Regions from separate parts of the Desulfotomaculum defluvii genome, predicted to be linked through region 3. Evidence: riboswitches for the same ligand, from Rfam matches in the RefSeq annotation. Region 3 holds a riboswitch; each other region holds the start of a gene.
The links. A riboswitch is a leader RNA that binds a small molecule or an ion and turns the genes downstream of it on or off. The one in region 3 is predicted to bind S-adenosylmethionine.
Positions count from the first base shown of each region.

Region 1: it holds a riboswitch for S-adenosylmethionine, as region 3 does, so the genes downstream of both, ACYQ03_RS09180 (Vitamin B12 dependent methionine synthase activation subunit) here and metK (methionine adenosyltransferase) in region 3, are expected to answer to the same signal.
Region 2: it holds a riboswitch for S-adenosylmethionine, as region 3 does, so the genes downstream of both, ACYQ03_RS02350 (homocysteine biosynthesis protein) here and metK (methionine adenosyltransferase) in region 3, are expected to answer to the same signal.

Region 1 is NZ_BAAHYV010000007.1:437,970-443,704, forward strand. It holds gene ACYQ03_RS09175 (BaiN/RdsA family NAD(P)/FAD-dependent oxidoreductase) at 1-995, shown strand, start outside; SAM riboswitch class I at 1,119-1,228, shown strand; gene ACYQ03_RS09180 (Vitamin B12 dependent methionine synthase activation subunit) at 1,307-1,957, shown strand; gene ACYQ03_RS09185 (homocysteine S-methyltransferase family protein) at 1,979-4,387, shown strand; gene ACYQ03_RS09190 (ASKHA domain-containing protein) at 4,402-5,735, shown strand, end outside.
Region 2 is NZ_BAAHYV010000004.1:121,438-127,172, reverse strand. It holds gene ACYQ03_RS02355 (NIL domain-containing protein) at 1-170, opposite strand, end outside; gene ACYQ03_RS02350 (homocysteine biosynthesis protein) at 189-1,388, opposite strand; SAM riboswitch class I at 1,489-1,597, opposite strand; gene ACYQ03_RS02345 (hypothetical protein) at 1,851-1,976, shown strand; gene ACYQ03_RS02340 (ribose-phosphate diphosphokinase) at 2,198-3,148, opposite strand; gene glmU (bifunctional UDP-N-acetylglucosamine diphosphorylase/glucosamine-1-phosphate N-acetyltransferase GlmU) at 3,170-4,540, opposite strand; gene spoVG (septation regulator SpoVG) at 4,718-4,972, opposite strand; gene ilvA (threonine ammonia-lyase) at 5,090-5,735, opposite strand, start outside.
Region 3 is NZ_BAAHYV010000006.1:231,339-237,073, reverse strand. It holds gene ACYQ03_RS03800 (S-layer homology domain-containing protein) at 1-1,207, opposite strand, end outside; gene metK (methionine adenosyltransferase) at 1,523-2,716, opposite strand; SAM riboswitch class I at 2,814-2,910, opposite strand; gene ACYQ03_RS03790 (YlmC/YmxH family sporulation protein) at 2,978-3,238, opposite strand; gene murJ (murein biosynthesis integral membrane protein MurJ) at 3,294-4,865, opposite strand; gene ACYQ03_RS03780 (S8 family serine peptidase) at 5,036-5,735, opposite strand, start outside.

The sequences.
Region 1 (5,735 bases), on a different contig from region 3:
TACGTGCCCTTGGGATAAAGACTAAAATAGAAGAAAAAGGAAGAGTTTTTCCTGTTAGCAACAGGGCATCTGACGTAGTCCAAGCCCTAGTCAAATATCTGCAACAATCAGGCGTTAAAATAAGTTATGGTAACAAGGTAGATTCACTGTTGGTGGAGGATCAAATCTGCCAAGGTGTCAGAGTAAATGGGCAAGTAATACTGGCAAAGGCAGTGGTGGTAGCAACTGGCGGACTTTCCTATCCTGCCACCGGTAGCACTGGGGAGGGTTACAAGCTAGCTCGAGAGGTGGGACACCAGGTTACACCGTTGTTTCCCGCAGCTGTCTCCATTACCTGTAATGATCAGTGGATTCTCAACCGGGAGGTGCAGGGCATCTCACTAAAGGATACAACTATCACCCTTTACAATCAGAAGGGTAAAATATTGGCTTCGGAAGTTGGAGATTTGATTGTAACCCACTGGGGTCTTTCAGGTCCTGGTGCTCTGCGGGTAAGTCGGGTGGTGGCAAAGGAAGGTCAGAGGAATACCAATGCCCTAGTGCAAGGAAAAATTGATTTGTTTTCCGGATACTCTTTATCAGATTTGGAACTAAAACTACTTAAAAGCATGGGGGAAGCGGGTAAGCGTTCCGTAAAAAACATTTTATCCGAAATGATCCCAGAAAGATTGGCCAAGGTTTTACTGCAATTGGCTGATATTTCCTCAGAACGCCCGGCAAATCAGGTAAATGGCACTGAAATAAGCAACCTTGCTTCTATATGTAAGGGCCTGCCAATTCATATAACTGGCACCAGACCAATCCAAGAAGCCACCATAACTGCTGGAGGAATTAAGGTAAAGGAGATTAATCCGCGAACTATGGAATCTAAGCTGATCAAAGGGCTTTTCTTTGCCGGAGAAATTCTGGATGTGGATGCACAGACAGGTGGTTTTAATATGCAGGTGGCCTTTAGTACAGGCTATGTAGCCGGAGAAGCTGCGGCGAAAGTATAAGAAAAACTAAGCTGACGATACCCTAAAGGGCACTTAAAACCCAGCCGGACAAGTTTTTCTAAGATTCTCTTGACGAAGAAGTGTGGTTTGTTGTACATTACCAATAATAAAATATATTCTTTGCACTTATCAAGAGTGGTGGAGGGACTGGCCCTATGAAACCCGGCAACCGGCCATTGTATGGCGGCGGTGCCAACTCCTGCAGGAATTAATTAGTTCTTGAAAGATAAGGGTGCGATGGAATTTCTATTACCATTTACGCCCTTAGTGGGCGTTTTTTTAGCTTAAAAGAGACCTTGTTGGAGGATAATATGCTGCTACCTCAAATACCATTAAACATACCACCAAATAAAGTTCTTCAATATCTGGGTATAAAAAATGTAAGTAATCAAACACCACAACTGCTAAGGCAAATCAATGATATCATTCAAGAAGCTAAAATATTTATTACACCTACGGCGGTAATAAATCAAATACCCTTCTGTTTCGATAAGGGCAAGATTACCCTTGGGGATAGTCTTGAAATTAGAGATCCTGTTCTAAAAAAAGTTAGCGCTGTTAGCGTGGTGGCAGTAACAGTTGGGGAAGCTATTGAACAGGAAGCAACACTGTTGTTTCGTAGAGGAGAAACAACCCGGGGAGTTATTATGGATGCTGTAGGAACTGTTGCGGTAGAAGCGGTTGCCGAACAAGTAATTGGATTGGCTGCCAGTCAGATGCGGTTAAAGGGGCTATACCCCACGCCAAAGCTGGGTCCTGGTTATCGTGGTGTACCTATGGAGTATTTGCCAGACATGCTAGAATTGGCCGATGCCCTTCAGATAAAAATAACCTGCAATGACTTTTACCAGATGAACCCATCAAAATCCCTTTGTTTTGTTGTCGGTTGGGGTTCAAAGCCCTTTAAAATAAATAGTAAATGTGATTTATGCCAAAAAACTAACTGTTTGTATCGTAGCTAGGATGGAAGGAGAGAAAGGAAATTGTCTTTTAGAGAAAGAGTAAAAAAAGAAATTTTAATTATTGATGGCGCCATGGGGACCTTGTTGCAACAGAGGGGTCTACCAGGTGGATGGTGTCCTGAGGAATGGAATCTTAGCCACCCTGAAGCCATTAAAGAAATACATAAACTATATTTAGAAGCAGGGGCAGACATTATCACTACCAATACCTTTGGAGCCATTGGCTTAAAATTGGCAGACTATAACCTGGCAGATAAAGTAAAAGATATTAATCACCGGTCAGTGACCCTAGCCAAGGAAGTGGCCGGTCAATATGGAGCAATGGTAGCTGGCTCGGTGGGTCCACTGGGTAAGTTTTTACAACCCCTGGGAACCATGACCTTTGATCAAGCCTATGAGCAATTTTATGAACAATGTGTTGCTATGGTAGAAGCCGGTGTAGATTTAATTCTCTTCGAAACCTTTGGCGATATAGGTGAAATGCGTGCAGCCCTTATTGCTGCTGCCGATGCTGGTAATGTACCAGTGGTGGCCAGCTTTACCTTTGATGAAACTGGCCGCACCTTTACCGGAACGGATCCGGAAACTGCCGCCGTCGTGGCTGAAAGACTTGGTGTGGCTGCCATTGGGGTGAATTGTTCTGTGGGACCAAGTCAATTGGAAGATGTGGTAAAAAAACTTACAGAAAGCACCAATCTTCCTATATTAGTATCACCTAATGCCGGTATGCCGGAAATTATCGACGGTAATACGGTTTTTCGGGAGACTGCAGAGACTATGGCCCAATATGCCCAACGTTTTGTAACCTACGGTGCATCTATACTAGGTGGTTGCTGTGGGACAACACCTGACCATATAAAGGAGATCTCACGCCAAGTTAAGCATATGGAGCTTAAGACCCGTTATAAAAAATTTGGTTTAAGGGTAGCCAGCCGGGTTAAAACAGTGACAATTGATCCCCAAGGAATACCAGTAGCCATTGGCGAGCGTCTTAACCCCACAGGTAAAAAGGCTCTACAGGCCGAAATCCGCGAAGGAAAAACTGAAATAACTAGACGGGATGCTTTGTCTCAAGTACAGGCCGGGGCAGAAATTTTGGATGTTAATGTTGGTGTAGGTGGTGTAGATCAAACTTCGGCCATGGAGCGTGCCCTCCAGGCCATTCAGGTTTTAGTTGAAGCACCCCTTTGTATTGATAGCACTGATCCTAAAGTAATAGAACATGCCCTCAAACTATATCATGGTAAAGCTCTTATCAATTCTGTAAATGGTGAGGAAAATAGTATTGAAACAATTCTTCCCCTGGCCAAACGCTATGGGGCAGCCCTGATCGGCTTAACACTGGATGATCAAGGAATTCCACCGACGGCTCAAGGGAGATTAGAGGTGGCGCGAAAGCTGGTGGAAAGAATTGAAGCAGTGGGTATTCCCAGACAAGATTTAATGCTGGATTGTTTGGTCTTAACCGTCAGTGCCCAACCCGAAGGGGTGCCAGAAACCCTTGAAGCCATCAAACAGGTTAGAAAGGAACTAGGAGTTACTACAAGTTTGGGGGTTAGCAATGTTTCCTTTGGATTGCCTAACCGTGGCTTGATTAATACTGCTTTCTTTGCTATGGCCTTAAATGCTGGCCTAGATGCGGCTATTCTTAATCCCCAGGATCAGCGTATGATGGAGACTCTGAGGGCATCAGCTGTACTTATGGGCAGAGATGTACGGGCGGAAAAATACATTGCCATAGAACAACAGGCAGCCAATACTGGTCAAGTGGAAAAACCCCGCCAACAGTTGGCCACCACCCCCTTGGAAGTTTTACACCAGGCAGTGCTTTCGGGAGACAAAGATAATGTTGTTTCATATATTAATGAAGCTTTAGCAACAGGTCTATCACCCATGGAACTGCTGGATAAAGCTTTGGTCCCTGGTATTGAGGAAGTGGGACGAAGATATGGAGCAGGAATATACTTTTTGCCCCAACTTATGATGGCCGGCGAGACCATGACCAAAAGCTTTGAACGTTTACGCCCTGAATTGGCCAAGGGTCCGTCAAAGAAAGCAGGAACAGTGGTGCTAGCCACTGTAAAGGGAGATATTCACGATATCGGCAAAAACATTGTTTCGGTTATGCTGTCCAATCACGGATTTGAAGTTATAGATCTAGGTAAAAATGTGCCCAATGAGGAGATTATCCGGGTAGCCGTTGAACAAAGTGCTGATATTATTGGTTTAAGCGCCTTAATGACTACCACCATGGTACACATGCCAGAATTAATTAAGCTAGTGAAAGAACAAGGTCTAAACTGCAAAGTGATGGTGGGAGGTGCCGCGGTCACAGAACAATATGCTCAGGAAATCGGTGCCGATGGCTATGCAGTTGATGCGGTGGAAGCAGTGCAAGTGGCAAAAAGCTTGGTAAGTAAACTCAAATAAAGAGGGATCTGTCTTTGAGTAAAGTACAAATTATCTTTCAACCAATGGAAAAAGCCATAGAGGTTCTCCCGGGTACAACTATATTAGAAGCAGCTAGAATGTTAGACATTAATCTGGCTGCTCCCTGTGGGGGGACCGGTCAATGTGGCAAATGCCTGGTGCAGGTTTACCCCTATGTTAACGGGAAACAGTGGGTTTTAGCCTGTAAAACACCAATTTATCAAAACCTAACAGTAGAAGTACCACCCATGGGGGAATTGGTAATTTTGGAAGAAGGACATGCCAGGGAGATCCCCATGGATCCGGTTTTTATAATCAGGCAAAGTGGTGAGTTAGAACACCGTGCAGGAGTAGCTGTGGAAAATCCAGCTAGGGCAGACGTTCCTATACTAGGATTGGCCGTGGATTTAGGAACCACAACAATGGTTGGTTATCTTTATGATCTCCTCAGTGGTAAAAGGCTGGCTGTGGCATCAAGGAAAAATGGACAGTTTCTCTATGGAGCAGATGTCATAACTCGTCTGGCTTATGCCATAAGGGAAGAGGCAAACTATCAAAACCTTCGCTTAGCATTATTGGAAAGTCTAGATTTACTATTCTTAGAGTGCACCAAGCAAGCTAAAGTAGATCCTCAACAAGTACGGGAAATTGTAACTGTAGGTAATACACCTATGATACACATATTACTGCAGTTGCCATTACAGGGGTTGGCCACTGCCCCCTTTCAACCCTACGCAAAGGGGCCCTTTTATAAAACTGCAGCAGAATTGGGTATACGTACAGCCAATAAAGCAGTATGTTATTTCCCGCCCTTCATAGGAGGTTTTGTGGGCTCCGATGCCTTGGCTGCTTGTTTAGCGCAACATTTTTCTTTAACCAATGAAACTAAGCTGCTGGTGGATATTGGTACCAACGGAGAACTTTTATTACAAGCGGGGACCCAATTACTGGCTGCTTCTGCCCCTGCAGGCCCAGCCCTGGAAGGGGGTAATATTCACCAGGGTATGATGGCCGGTCCCGGAGCAATTGACGAGGTTTCTCTAGATTTTGATGTGCATACGAGAGTTATTGGAGGCGGCAAAGCAAAAGGAATTTGTGGCTCTGGGCTGGTGGACGCCCTAGCTGAAATGCTTCGCCTAGGTATCATTGACACTAACGGCCGATTGCTGGATGCCAGTGAACTATCCCCGGTAATATCCTTTAAAATAAAACAAAGGTTGAAAAAGGACTTAGCCCCAATCTTTAATCTGTCGGAAGCAATAAATATTACCCAGCAGGATATCCGGGAGGTGCAATTAGCAAAAGCAGCTGTGGCCGCAGCCATTGAGGTTATTTTAATAGAAGCAAA
Region 2 (5,735 bases), on a different contig from region 3:
TCCTCATATTTCTCCCCCCAAAGGTCTAAAACTAAAGTCCCTTCTAGGTGAGGATTAATTTGTGCCTTGACAATATTTACCACCAAATCATAGTCCTTTACTAAGTGATAGATAATAGGTTGATCAGATGTTGATGAAGTGAAACGCAAAACAATTTTATGAGGTGCCATTTACCGACACTCCTTCCATTACTTAATATCTAATGTCTTACCCGTTAAACCTGCTGCAGGGCCAGGTAGAAGCTGTACTGGTTCACCCAATAAAAAGTCTCCTTTTTCAATCCAGTTCTTTAACTGATTAGCGATTTCCCTAGCTTTTGGGTAACTAGATAGGGGTGCCGTAGGGATTTCTTTACCATTTATAGTAATTTTCCCTGATTTTAATTGGGCATAGCTGACTAAACCTAAATTCCCACCAACCCGATTCGGGTAAGCATCACTGTAATCAACTACCGGAGCATGCAGTTCCTCATCTGATAATGCAGCATAACGTAGTATTTCTTCGTTAAGTATAGGAATAGGTATTCCTAACCCTACGGTTAGAGTAGCACCATAACCTCGGAAACTGGTTCCCCTTAGCCACTGGGCTTTCATCTGCTTTAGGTCACCTAGAACAGAAAGTGTCCCACCTGCTGAGCCCACCACGTTTCCCTCTTGGTCCTTTAGCCAGCCGGGGAAATGCTGGGTGCCATTCCAAACCACATAGCCTACACCCCCACCCAGAAAGATTCTGGTGCCTACGCCTATGGTAGCAAAATTAGGATCCTTCATCAGGGGACTTAATTGTCCAGAGGTAGAATAGTTGGCATTTCCTAAGCGGGGTTTAAGTGTTCCCATATAGGTATAGATAGTTTTATCACTTAGGTTAACGGCACAGTTATAGTTTTGATAACCATTGCGAGGGTTAAATAAAATAGCCTCATTTATCTCATTCAAGGTAAGGGTTGTTTCTATTTCTTTTCTGGGGTAACAATCAGTACCGTAGGATAAAGCTTTCAGCTTTATTTGCTTTCCTGCTACCAAATCCTCTATAACATGACCCCCACCGTAGCGAAAATCCCCTGGAAAATCTCCATTTGCCGGATCCTCTTCGGGAATTTCCGTGGCGCCGATAAATGCATCCACTGCAGCTATGCCAGTATAGGCAGGAACATTATTTAGAGATACTTTAGTCATTCTAATCCGAGGAGAAGAATGTCCAAAATTCAAAAACGCACCAGAAGAACACATGGGGCCAAAGGTACCAGTAGTTACCACATCAACTTCTGCAGCCGTTTTAGACAGTCCCTGCTCTCTCACTTTTCCAATCACTTCTTCAGCAGTCAATACCACTGCCTTTCCCGCTTTGATACGGGCATTAATTTCTGCATAGGTTCTCTCAACAGCCATTTAAAAATCCTCCTTCTGCGCGCTCTTCCAGTCCATAATAAAATAAACAAGCCCCTTCTTAACAGAAGAGGCTTATTCCCATATCACGGTCATAGCTCACCTCTTATCTGTCAGAAGAAAATCTTCTGCAGGAATTAGCACCTGTCCGGGTTCTACCGGACGGTTGCTGGGTTTCATAGGGCCAGTCCCTCCACCTCTCGGGATAAGAGCGCATATTTAATTGGTTTGTTTAATTTAAGATACTGTTTAGTTTAGCAAGGCCAAGTTATATTGTCAACTATTTTTTTTTGGTAAAAAGGAATAGTCATCAGCCGTCAGCTAAATCACCTTTGGAAAAGGCCATAGGCTTTTTGTGCTGGTTACACTTATGGGTCTTTTGCTTTGACCAGACAACTTAGTTAGTCTGCATAACCATACGATAATCATCAAAATATATTATTCAACCAGAAGGAGGTGAGTGCTATGTATAACCTGGAAGAGTCCCGCCCGGACATGCTTAAAACTGGTATCGTTGGTTGGGGGTCACCAGAGGAACAAGAAGATGAAACCGGCATTGACTTTTATGAGAATTGGCATGGGCACTGGTAGATATATAAAAAATGCGACAGGGGGAACAGTCCTCCACGTCGCATTTCTTTTATAAAACCCCTTTGACCTACACAAAATATGAAAATGCAGTGTGCCATGAGCAAGAGACCCCTAAACAGAACAGGCAAAAAAGCCCAAGGCCCATGGCTCATGGCCCAAGGCCACCTACCAACCATTAGCGATAACTTACAGCTAAAAGCTGATGGCAAATCTATCTCTTATTAAGAGAATAGCTTGCTAACCGAAAGGTCTTCGTGGATGCGTATAATTGCCTCACCAAGTAATGGAGCCACAGATAACACTTTAATTTTATTAATCATTTTTTCCGGAGGTAATGGTATGGTATTTGTGATAATCACTTCTTTAATAACAGACTCTTCTAACCGCTGTATGGCCGGACCAGAAAGTACTGCATGGGTACAGCAAACATAGATTTCTTTGGCACCACGATCCATTAGCGCAGCCGCTCCCTTTGTGATGGTTCCAGCAGTATCGATAATATCGTCAATCATAATAACAGTTTTCCCTTTAATATTGCCAATAACATTGGTAACTTCGGCTACATTGGGTTCCGGGCGACGTTTGTCAATAATAGCCAAGGGTGATCCAATTCGCTCAGCCAAATCTCTAGCACGGGTAACCCCACCAATATCAGGTGAAACCACAACTACATTTTCAGGGTCCTGTGTTTGTTGAAAGTATTCCGCCAAGATAGGTACAGCAGGCAGATGATCCACAGGAATATCAAAGAAACCCTGAATCTGACCCGCATGTAAATCCATGGTTATCACCCGGCGACAACCACTGGCTGATACAATATTAGCAACAAGTTTAGCTGTGATGGGGTCTCTGGCACGGGTTTTACGATCCTGACGGGCGTAACCATAATAAGGAATTACAGCTGTGATGCGTCGGGCAGAGGCTCGGCGGAGTGCATCAGCCATGATTAGTAATTCCATTAAATTCTCGTTTACTGGTGTACATGTAGGTTGAATAATAAAGGCATCAGATCCCCTTACACTCTCATCTACTTTAACCCTAATTTCCCCATCACTAAAGTGTGTTACTTCGGAAGATCCCATGGTAACGCCAAGATACTGGCAAATCTCCTGGGCTAATTGAGGATTAGCATTTCCTGCAAAAATCTTTAATCTTTTACTATTGGAAGACATCATTTACCTCCGAGATTTAATTTAGCTTTTTTTCCTTTGTTTCTTTGCCCAATCAGCCAGATTGGTTTGGCGTCCCCTGGCCACTCCCAGGGCTTCGTCTGGTACATTTTTGGTAATAGTAGAACCCGCGGCAATGACAGCATTCCGGCCCACTTTAACCGGTGCCACTAAATTTGTATTACTACCAATGAATGCTCCATCTTCTAAAATGGTTTGATACTTGCTCTTGCCGTCGTAGTTACAGGTAATCGTCCCGGCACCCACATTTACATTTTCCCCTATGGTTGCATCACCCACGTAACTTAGGTGGGGTATTTTACTGCCGCTTCCAACCTGCGACTTTTTGATTTCTACAAAGTCCCCCACTTTTACTTTGTCAGCTAATATGGTACCCGGCCTTAGATAGGCATAGGGCCCAATAATCGTATGGTTCCCAATTTGGCTGTTTAAGAGTACAGAATATTGAATTTCATTGTTATTCCCAATAAGACAATCAGTTATTTTGCAACCTGGCCCAATCACACAATCGCTACCAATTTTAGTATCCCCTATTAGGAACGTAAAGGGAAGGATAACTGTGTCTACTCCAATCTTAACACTACGGTCCACATAAGTATTATTTGGATCCATAATGGTTACTCCTTGAGCCATTAGATCTTCAAGAATCCTGCGGCGCAGAACAGTTTCAGCTTGAGCTAATTGAATACGATCATTAATGCCCTGAACCTCTTGGGCATCTTCTAATGTTACTGCTTTAACGGTAAGTCCCTTTTTTATAAGAATCTGTACTATATCCGTAAGGTAATATTCGCCTTGGGCGTTAGCTGGAGATATTTCCTTCAAAGCCGCAAATAACCCAGGTACCTTAAAACAGTACACGCCGGTATTAATTTCTTTTACTTTTAATTCCTCTGGCGATGCATCCTTCTGTTCTACAATATGAGATACATCCCCTACTTCGGTGCGTAGAACCCGACCGTAACCGGTGGGATTTTCCAGTTGAGCTGTTAATAAGGTCGCTGCTGCCCCGGATTGACTGTGCATCTCGGTCAGTTTGGCTAAGGTTTCCCCCCTTAATAGCGGGGTATCCCCACAAACCACTAGTAAGTTACCAGGGTAATCATGCAATTCTTCCTCAGCTTGGATTAAAGCATGGGCCGTCCCCAATTGCTCCCTTTGTATGACCACCTTAGCCTTATCGCCAACAAAGTCAGTAACCTGATCAGAGCCAAACCCTACCACAACTACCTTTTTGGTTACTCCGGCTTCAGCTACGGAATTTAACACATGGCCCAGCATAGGCCTGCCACATAGTTGATGTAAAACCTTAGGCAAGTTTGATTTCATTCTAGTGCCTTTGCCGGCAGCCAAAATTACCGCAGCAAGTTCCATTCCGCGCCCCCCTTTTTTCTTCTTTCTATAGGATATCCTATTACGGCATGTTTTTTTCTACCAACCGTTATCTTTCAACAAAAAAATACAATCTCCTTTTATTAGAGGCAATGACACAATAAAAAGAAGATTGCGAAAATAAAAAGGGAGCAAAAGCTCCCCTGTATAATCATTTACCTATATCGCCTCTTGATATGCTTGCAATACGGCGTTCTGAATTATTTCCCTTGCGGATGAATTTATCGGATGAGCAATATCCCTAAATTCACCGTCCGGAGTTTTTCTGCTGGGCATAGCCACAAACAAACCATTTTGTCCTTCAACCACTTTTACATCGTGGATAACAAATGCATCGTCCAGTGTTACTGAAACAATGGCCTTCATTTTGCCTTCCATGAGTACTTTACGTACCCGCACGTCAGTCACATGCAAAATTCTTCACCACCTTCCGCTGCATCAACTGCTGTTGGGCTACTAAATTCTGCAGCGAAAGTGAAAATCCTTCTTAATTGATAACTTTATTTAATAATTTTAGATCATTTTTTTGTATTATCTTAAAATATCTAACTCATACCCCATTTTACCCAAAGATTCGACAATTTGCGATATGTGCTCGGCATTCCTGGTCTCTAAAGAAATTTCAACCTCTGCTTGTTTTAACGGTACATTGGGCTTTATCCGATCGTGAACAATGGATATTACGTTTGCTTCTGAATCTGCAAGGGCAGATAGGAGTCTTTGTAAAGAACCAGGTTTATCGGTTAAGATTGTCTTAAATCTTAGATAACGTCCAGCCTTTACAAGACCTCTTTCTATAATTATCGAAATAACATTTACATCTATATTCCCACCGCTGATTATTACAGCAACCTTTTTACCATTGAGGTCACACTTTCTATGGAGTAATGCAGCTATACCCACTGCACCTGCACCCTCCACCATCAGTTTTGAACTTTCTAACAACATCAAAATGGCCCAGGCAATTTCTTCATCATCCACAGTGACGATTTGGTCCACATATTTGCGAACCATTTGAAAGGTAAGATCTCCGGGACGACGTACTGCAATGCCATCGGCAATGGTATTAGCAGATTTTAATTCATGAACTTCCCCGCTTTTGTAGGCCTCCAGCATACAGGGAGCACCAGCAGCCTCTACGCCGATGATTTGAATCTCGGGCCTTTGTTCTTTAACC
Region 3 (5,735 bases):
TGGCACACACTGACCAAGGCATGTCCACTTGAACACGTACTTTTTTGTCCTGGGCCTGCTGATACCAGGGTAAGTTTTGGGTTTTTGATTCTGCCACTTGTGTCGTATTTTTTTGTGCTTTTGCTACTAAACCGGATACAATTTTCTTTAAATCATTATCATTGACACTAGCTATCTTTGGGTAATTAGCTAAACCAGTGGTAATGACTTGATTGCTTTGATCACCCTGAGACTTATATTGGGTAGCCAATGCCCCAAAGATATTTCCCTGCTTAAGGTTTAAAGCCAGCCAATCAACGGCAATACCCTGGGCACCTGTACGTGTAATGTAGGCACGGCCCCTGGCATCTTTAAAATCTAGTTCACTGTTTTCCATCATACGTAAACCAGTGCCGTCAGGAAATATAATTTCTGCCTCACTACTAGCTGCAGTTTTAATTACTTCCCCCGGACCTACTGTAATGGTTCCGGTTACCTGAGTTGCCTGTTCATCTGCTTTATTTACAGTAACGGTTCCTTTCAACACGGATAATTTACCTTTTAGCTCAGTCTTATACAGGTCGGGGTCTCGAGTTAACAAAACTCCTAATACCCTGGCTAAATCGCCCCGGGTCAGCGGTGAATCGGGCAAGAAATGTTTTTTATCAGCAGATAAACCCACCATGCCCGCAGCTAGTCCCACGGCAATAGGACGGGCAGCCCAGTGACTTGGCCCTAAATCCTCCAGTGCAGGAAGTGCTACATGGGGGTCTGGTTGTTTTGACAGACGCAAAAACAGTGTTACACCTTCCGCCCTTGTAAGAAAAGCATTAGGCCGAAAGGTATTATCTGGGTAGCCGCTAAGAAGTCCGGCTGCTGCAGCCGATTCAATACTAGCCGCAGCCCAGTGATTGGTGTTCACATCAGCAAATCTTGCTGTTGGTGTCAGTGCATTTACTTTTCCGACCCGTACTAATAAGGCCGCGGCTTCCGCTCGGGTTAAGCCAGCAGCAGGACGAAAAGTTCCGTCTGGAAAACCTTTAATTAGATCTTGATTAGCTAGGTAGTTAATAAACATTGCATTATTATACCCAGTAGGTACATCTGAAAATAAAGAAACTGACTGAGATTGATTCCCCGGTGTACTTGCATAGGCTGTTAAACTACAAATACAAAGTAAAAAAGCAAGCACTCCAGATAAAACGGATACCTTAGTAGTTTTTTTCACGAACATTCCCTCACTTATGCCTTTTTAAAAAACATGACTTACGCGATTTAACACCTCCCTCTAGTTCAATGGTACTAGTCCTATTCTCTAAGTGCAAAAAGTAAATTGAATATTTTTACATCAAGGCTTTTTTTTCCTTCTTTTTTGCAAGCTATTTTTCGACATTAATTATCATTAATGTCTTTATTTGCTTATATAACTGTTGAATAGCGTCTAAAGTAATCGAAATATATAAATTTATGTCGTCAAGTTTATGCACCAACTCTATTTTTTATAAAAAAACACTCCCATTTTTATTGAGAGTGTTTTTCTAAATTATTTTAAACCAGCCTCTGCCCGTAGGATTTCAGCCTTATCTGTACGCTCCCAGGGGAGATCTAGGTCTGGGCGGCCGAAGTGGCCGTAGGCGGCGGTTTGTTTGTAGATGGGGCGACGCAATTCCAAGGACTTGATGATGCCAGCGGGACGTAGGTCAAAGTTTTTGTTGATTAGGTTGATAATAACCTCATCACTAACAGTACCGGTACCAAAGGTCTGAACCCTTACAGAAACCGGATGGGCTACGCCGATGGCGTAGGCCAGTTGTACTTCGCATCTCTTAGCTAGGCCAGCAGCCACTACGTTTTTAGCCACGTATCGGGCAGCGTAGGCAGCAGAACGGTCTACCTTTGTAGGATCTTTGCCGGAGAAGGCACCACCACCGTGACGGGCCATACCACCATAGGTATCAACGATAATTTTGCGTCCAGTCAAACCGGCATCACCGTGGGGTCCACCAATAACAAAGCGGCCAGTGGGGTTAATCAAGAAACGGGTTTTTTCGTCAACTAATTCAGCCGGCAGTACGGGCAGGGCTACCTTTTCTATCATATCCTGACGAATGGTCTCTAGGTCAACTTCCGGATGGTGTTGAGTGGAAATTACTACTGTGTCAATATGGGCAGGTTTATCGCCCTCGTATTCCACAGTAACTTGGGTTTTACCATCGGGACGCAAATAATCTAGTAAGCCGGACTTACGAGCCTCAGCTAGACGGCGGGCCATTGTATGGGCCAGGGAGATGGGCAGGGGCATTAATTCCGGTGTTTCATCGGTGGCATAACCGAACATCATGCCTTGATCACCAGCACCAATGGCCTCAATTTCAGCCTCAGTCATTTCACCTGTTTTAGCTTCCAAGGCCTTGTCTACACCCATGGCAATATCAGGGGACTGCTCATCAATGGCAGTTAACACTGCACAGGTGTCCCCGTCAAAACCGTATTTAGCACGGGTATAGCCGATTTCCAAAACGGTCTCCCTAACTACCTTAGGGATATCTACATAGCATTGGCAGGAAATTTCCCCTCCCACCAGTACTAGACCAGTAGTAACAAAGGTCTCACAGGCTACACGAGCCATCGGGTCTTTAGCCAAAATAGAGTCTAATATGGCATCAGAAATTTGGTCGGCCACTTTATCTGGATGGCCTTCAGTTACAGATTCAGAAGTAAAAAGTTTTCTACTCAATTGATTACCTCCCTCTATTAACTTTTCCCGCTCCCATCAAAAATAAACAAACCTCTCCTAAATGGAGAGGTTATTTTTTCCCAGCCTTCCCTCAATGACCTCATCTGTCAGGAATAAACTCCTGCAGGACTTGGCACCTTACGTGAGGTTGCCGGGTTTCATCGGGCCAGTCCCTCCACCTCTCTTGATGAGCACAGAACAACAAGCAAAATTGCCAGATTAATTTTAGCAAAGGAGGAACTTTGTGTCAAACAAATTCTCTTATTCTTCGTAATAAGATCGATCCATAGGCTGTAAATCCACCAGCACTGTATCGATACCAAATTTTTTTACTAGATTCCAGGGAATGACCATATCTCGCCCAGACCGAATCAGGCCAAAATAACGCCGGGGTGCCTCAAGCACTATGGCCACTACGCTGCCTGTTTCGGGATCAATATGTAAATCCTTCACCGGACCTAGCTTTGCCCCATCGTTTAGATTAACGATATCTTTGGCCGACAGTTGAGTTGCTTTAATCATATCTTGCACCTCCTAAACCCATGCTATGCTCTGGGAGGTGCATTGGTGCGTTAGGCTAACCCTTGGAAGGGTGTAACTTGCGAAGAAATTTCCCTGCATACTCAGTTATCATTTTGGCTTCTTCCATGCGAAGTAGGAAAACAGCAAGGATAAAGGCTAATAAGGCTGTTGAGATACTTACTCCCACTTGGACTGCAAGTCCCAGTGTACCATAAGCAGCAAAGAAACCAGCTCCAGTGGCATTCACACCCCAGGCAACAGCCGCCATGCTGGTGGTGGCCAAGGCTGTTTGTAAAAGAAAGGTCATGGCACTTGCATTCCACATGCCAGGAATCCTTTTATTGAGAAACCAGGTCAACATAATGGTGTTGATTAAAGATGCAATGGAGTTAGCCAGAGCCAAACCACCGTGCTTTAAAGGGCCAATAAGCAGTAGACTAAAGACCAAGTTCACCACCACGGTTACAGCCATTAATTTAACTGGTGTTCTTGTATCCTGTTGGGCGTAAAAGGCCCTAGTCAAAATAATATTGGCTGCCTGCCCAACTAAGCCTATGGCATAGAAAAATAGGGCAATAGCTGTCATTTCTGTGGCCCGGGCACCAAATTGGCCATGTTCGAAAAGCAGTTTAATAATAGGCGTGGCTAATACCATCAGGCCCACACCGGCAGGTAAGGCAAAGAGGATTACCATTCTGATAGCCCGCAGCACCGTATCGGCCAGTTCTTCTCTCTTCCCTTGGGCCGCCAAGGTGGTAATGGTTGGATAAAATGCTGTACCAATGGCTAGGACAAAAAAAGTAATGGGCATGAGAATTATTCTATTGGCATAGTTTAAGGCTGAAATACTTCCCTCTGCTAAGCCCGAGGCTAAGACCCGGTCAATAATCAGGTATATCTGATTGAGGGAGGTCCCGATGGCTACCGGCATAACCAAGTAAAGAACCTTCTTGACACCGGGATGATGACGGTCCAGGGTAAAATGAAACTTAAAACCTACCTTTTTCAGCTTTGGCACCTGCATCAGAGCCGCCAGCACAAAACCTACAACAGTACCAGCTGCCAGCCCGTCGACACCATAAATACCACCCAGGGTTAGGGCTGAGATAATGATGGTCAAATTAGTAACACTTACGCTAAGGGCTGGAATACCAAAAACCTGATTGGCATTGAGTAACCCTTGGAAGACGGTGGATAGACCGTAAAATACGAGAATTGGTAACATTATCACCGTTAAACGGCTGGCTAAACTGGCAGTTTCAGTACTTAAACCCGGGGCAGTTAACTTAACCAACAGAGGCGCAGCAAAAATACCCGCGATGGTGACTAAGGTGAAAATGATAATAACCATGGTAATCACAGTATTAAAGAGACGCCAAGCCTCTTCCCTTTGACCTTTGGCTGCATACTCACTGAACACTGGCACTACCACAGTTGCCAGCGCACCAATAACAATGGCAAAAACAGCATTGGGGATATTGTAAGCCACTACGTAGGCATCAGTAACGTTGGTGGCACCAAACATGTAGGCAATTACCTGCTCCCGAACAAAGCCCAAAATACGTGAGAGCAGATTAATAATAGCCACCACCAAGGTGGCCCGGACAATCATCTTTCCAGTGGACAATTTTTTAACCTCCTGCATTCGTTAATACAACAAGGTTAGTATATTCTACCTACCCTCCCCATATCCTGCACCCTTCGACAAGGTGAAGAAAAAAAGAAAGGCTTCCATATGAAAATGAAGCCTTTCTTCGTATAGCTTTTAGCTTTAAACTAATGGCTCATGGCTATGGCTTACTTATTATTCGCCCCATAGTCTAGCAACCTCACCATCACAGTAGCTGCTTCGGCCCTGGTGGTAAGAGCCTTGGGGGCAAATTTGCCTCCATCCTGGCCTCGCATGATACCCTCTTGGACAATGATGGAAACAGAATTCCTGGCCCAGGAAGCGATGGTACTTCCATCTATAAACTGCTCCAAGGAGGTCCCACCACTTGGTAAAGGTTTCTGGTTGTTAAAGCGAAGGGCCCTGACCAGTATGGTTGCCATTTGTTCCCGGGTAATGGGGTCATTGGGTCCAAATATTTCGGCACTGTAGCCTGCTACCAATCCCATCTTTACGGCAGTACCAACGGCATCGGCACACCAGTAGTTGGGCGGAACATCTTTAAATTTTACTCCTCCGGCACTCTCCGTTAAGCCCAGGGCACGAACCAACATGACGGTAAATTGACCCCTGGTTACAGTTTCGTTGGGCCCAAAGGTTTCAGGGGTTAAACCCCGTACCACATGACGGGCAGCCATAATTTCAATATTATTCTTAGCCCAGTGCTTTGCAATATCAGTGAACAGCCGGCTAGCTTCCAGTATGGCAAAGGATCCTGATCGATTGGTATTGAAAACTGATTGTCCGGTATCCGGATTATAGTCGCTGCTAATGAATTCCCAATAACGCAGCATTTCATTAAAACGGTAAGACCCGATTTTCTGGATA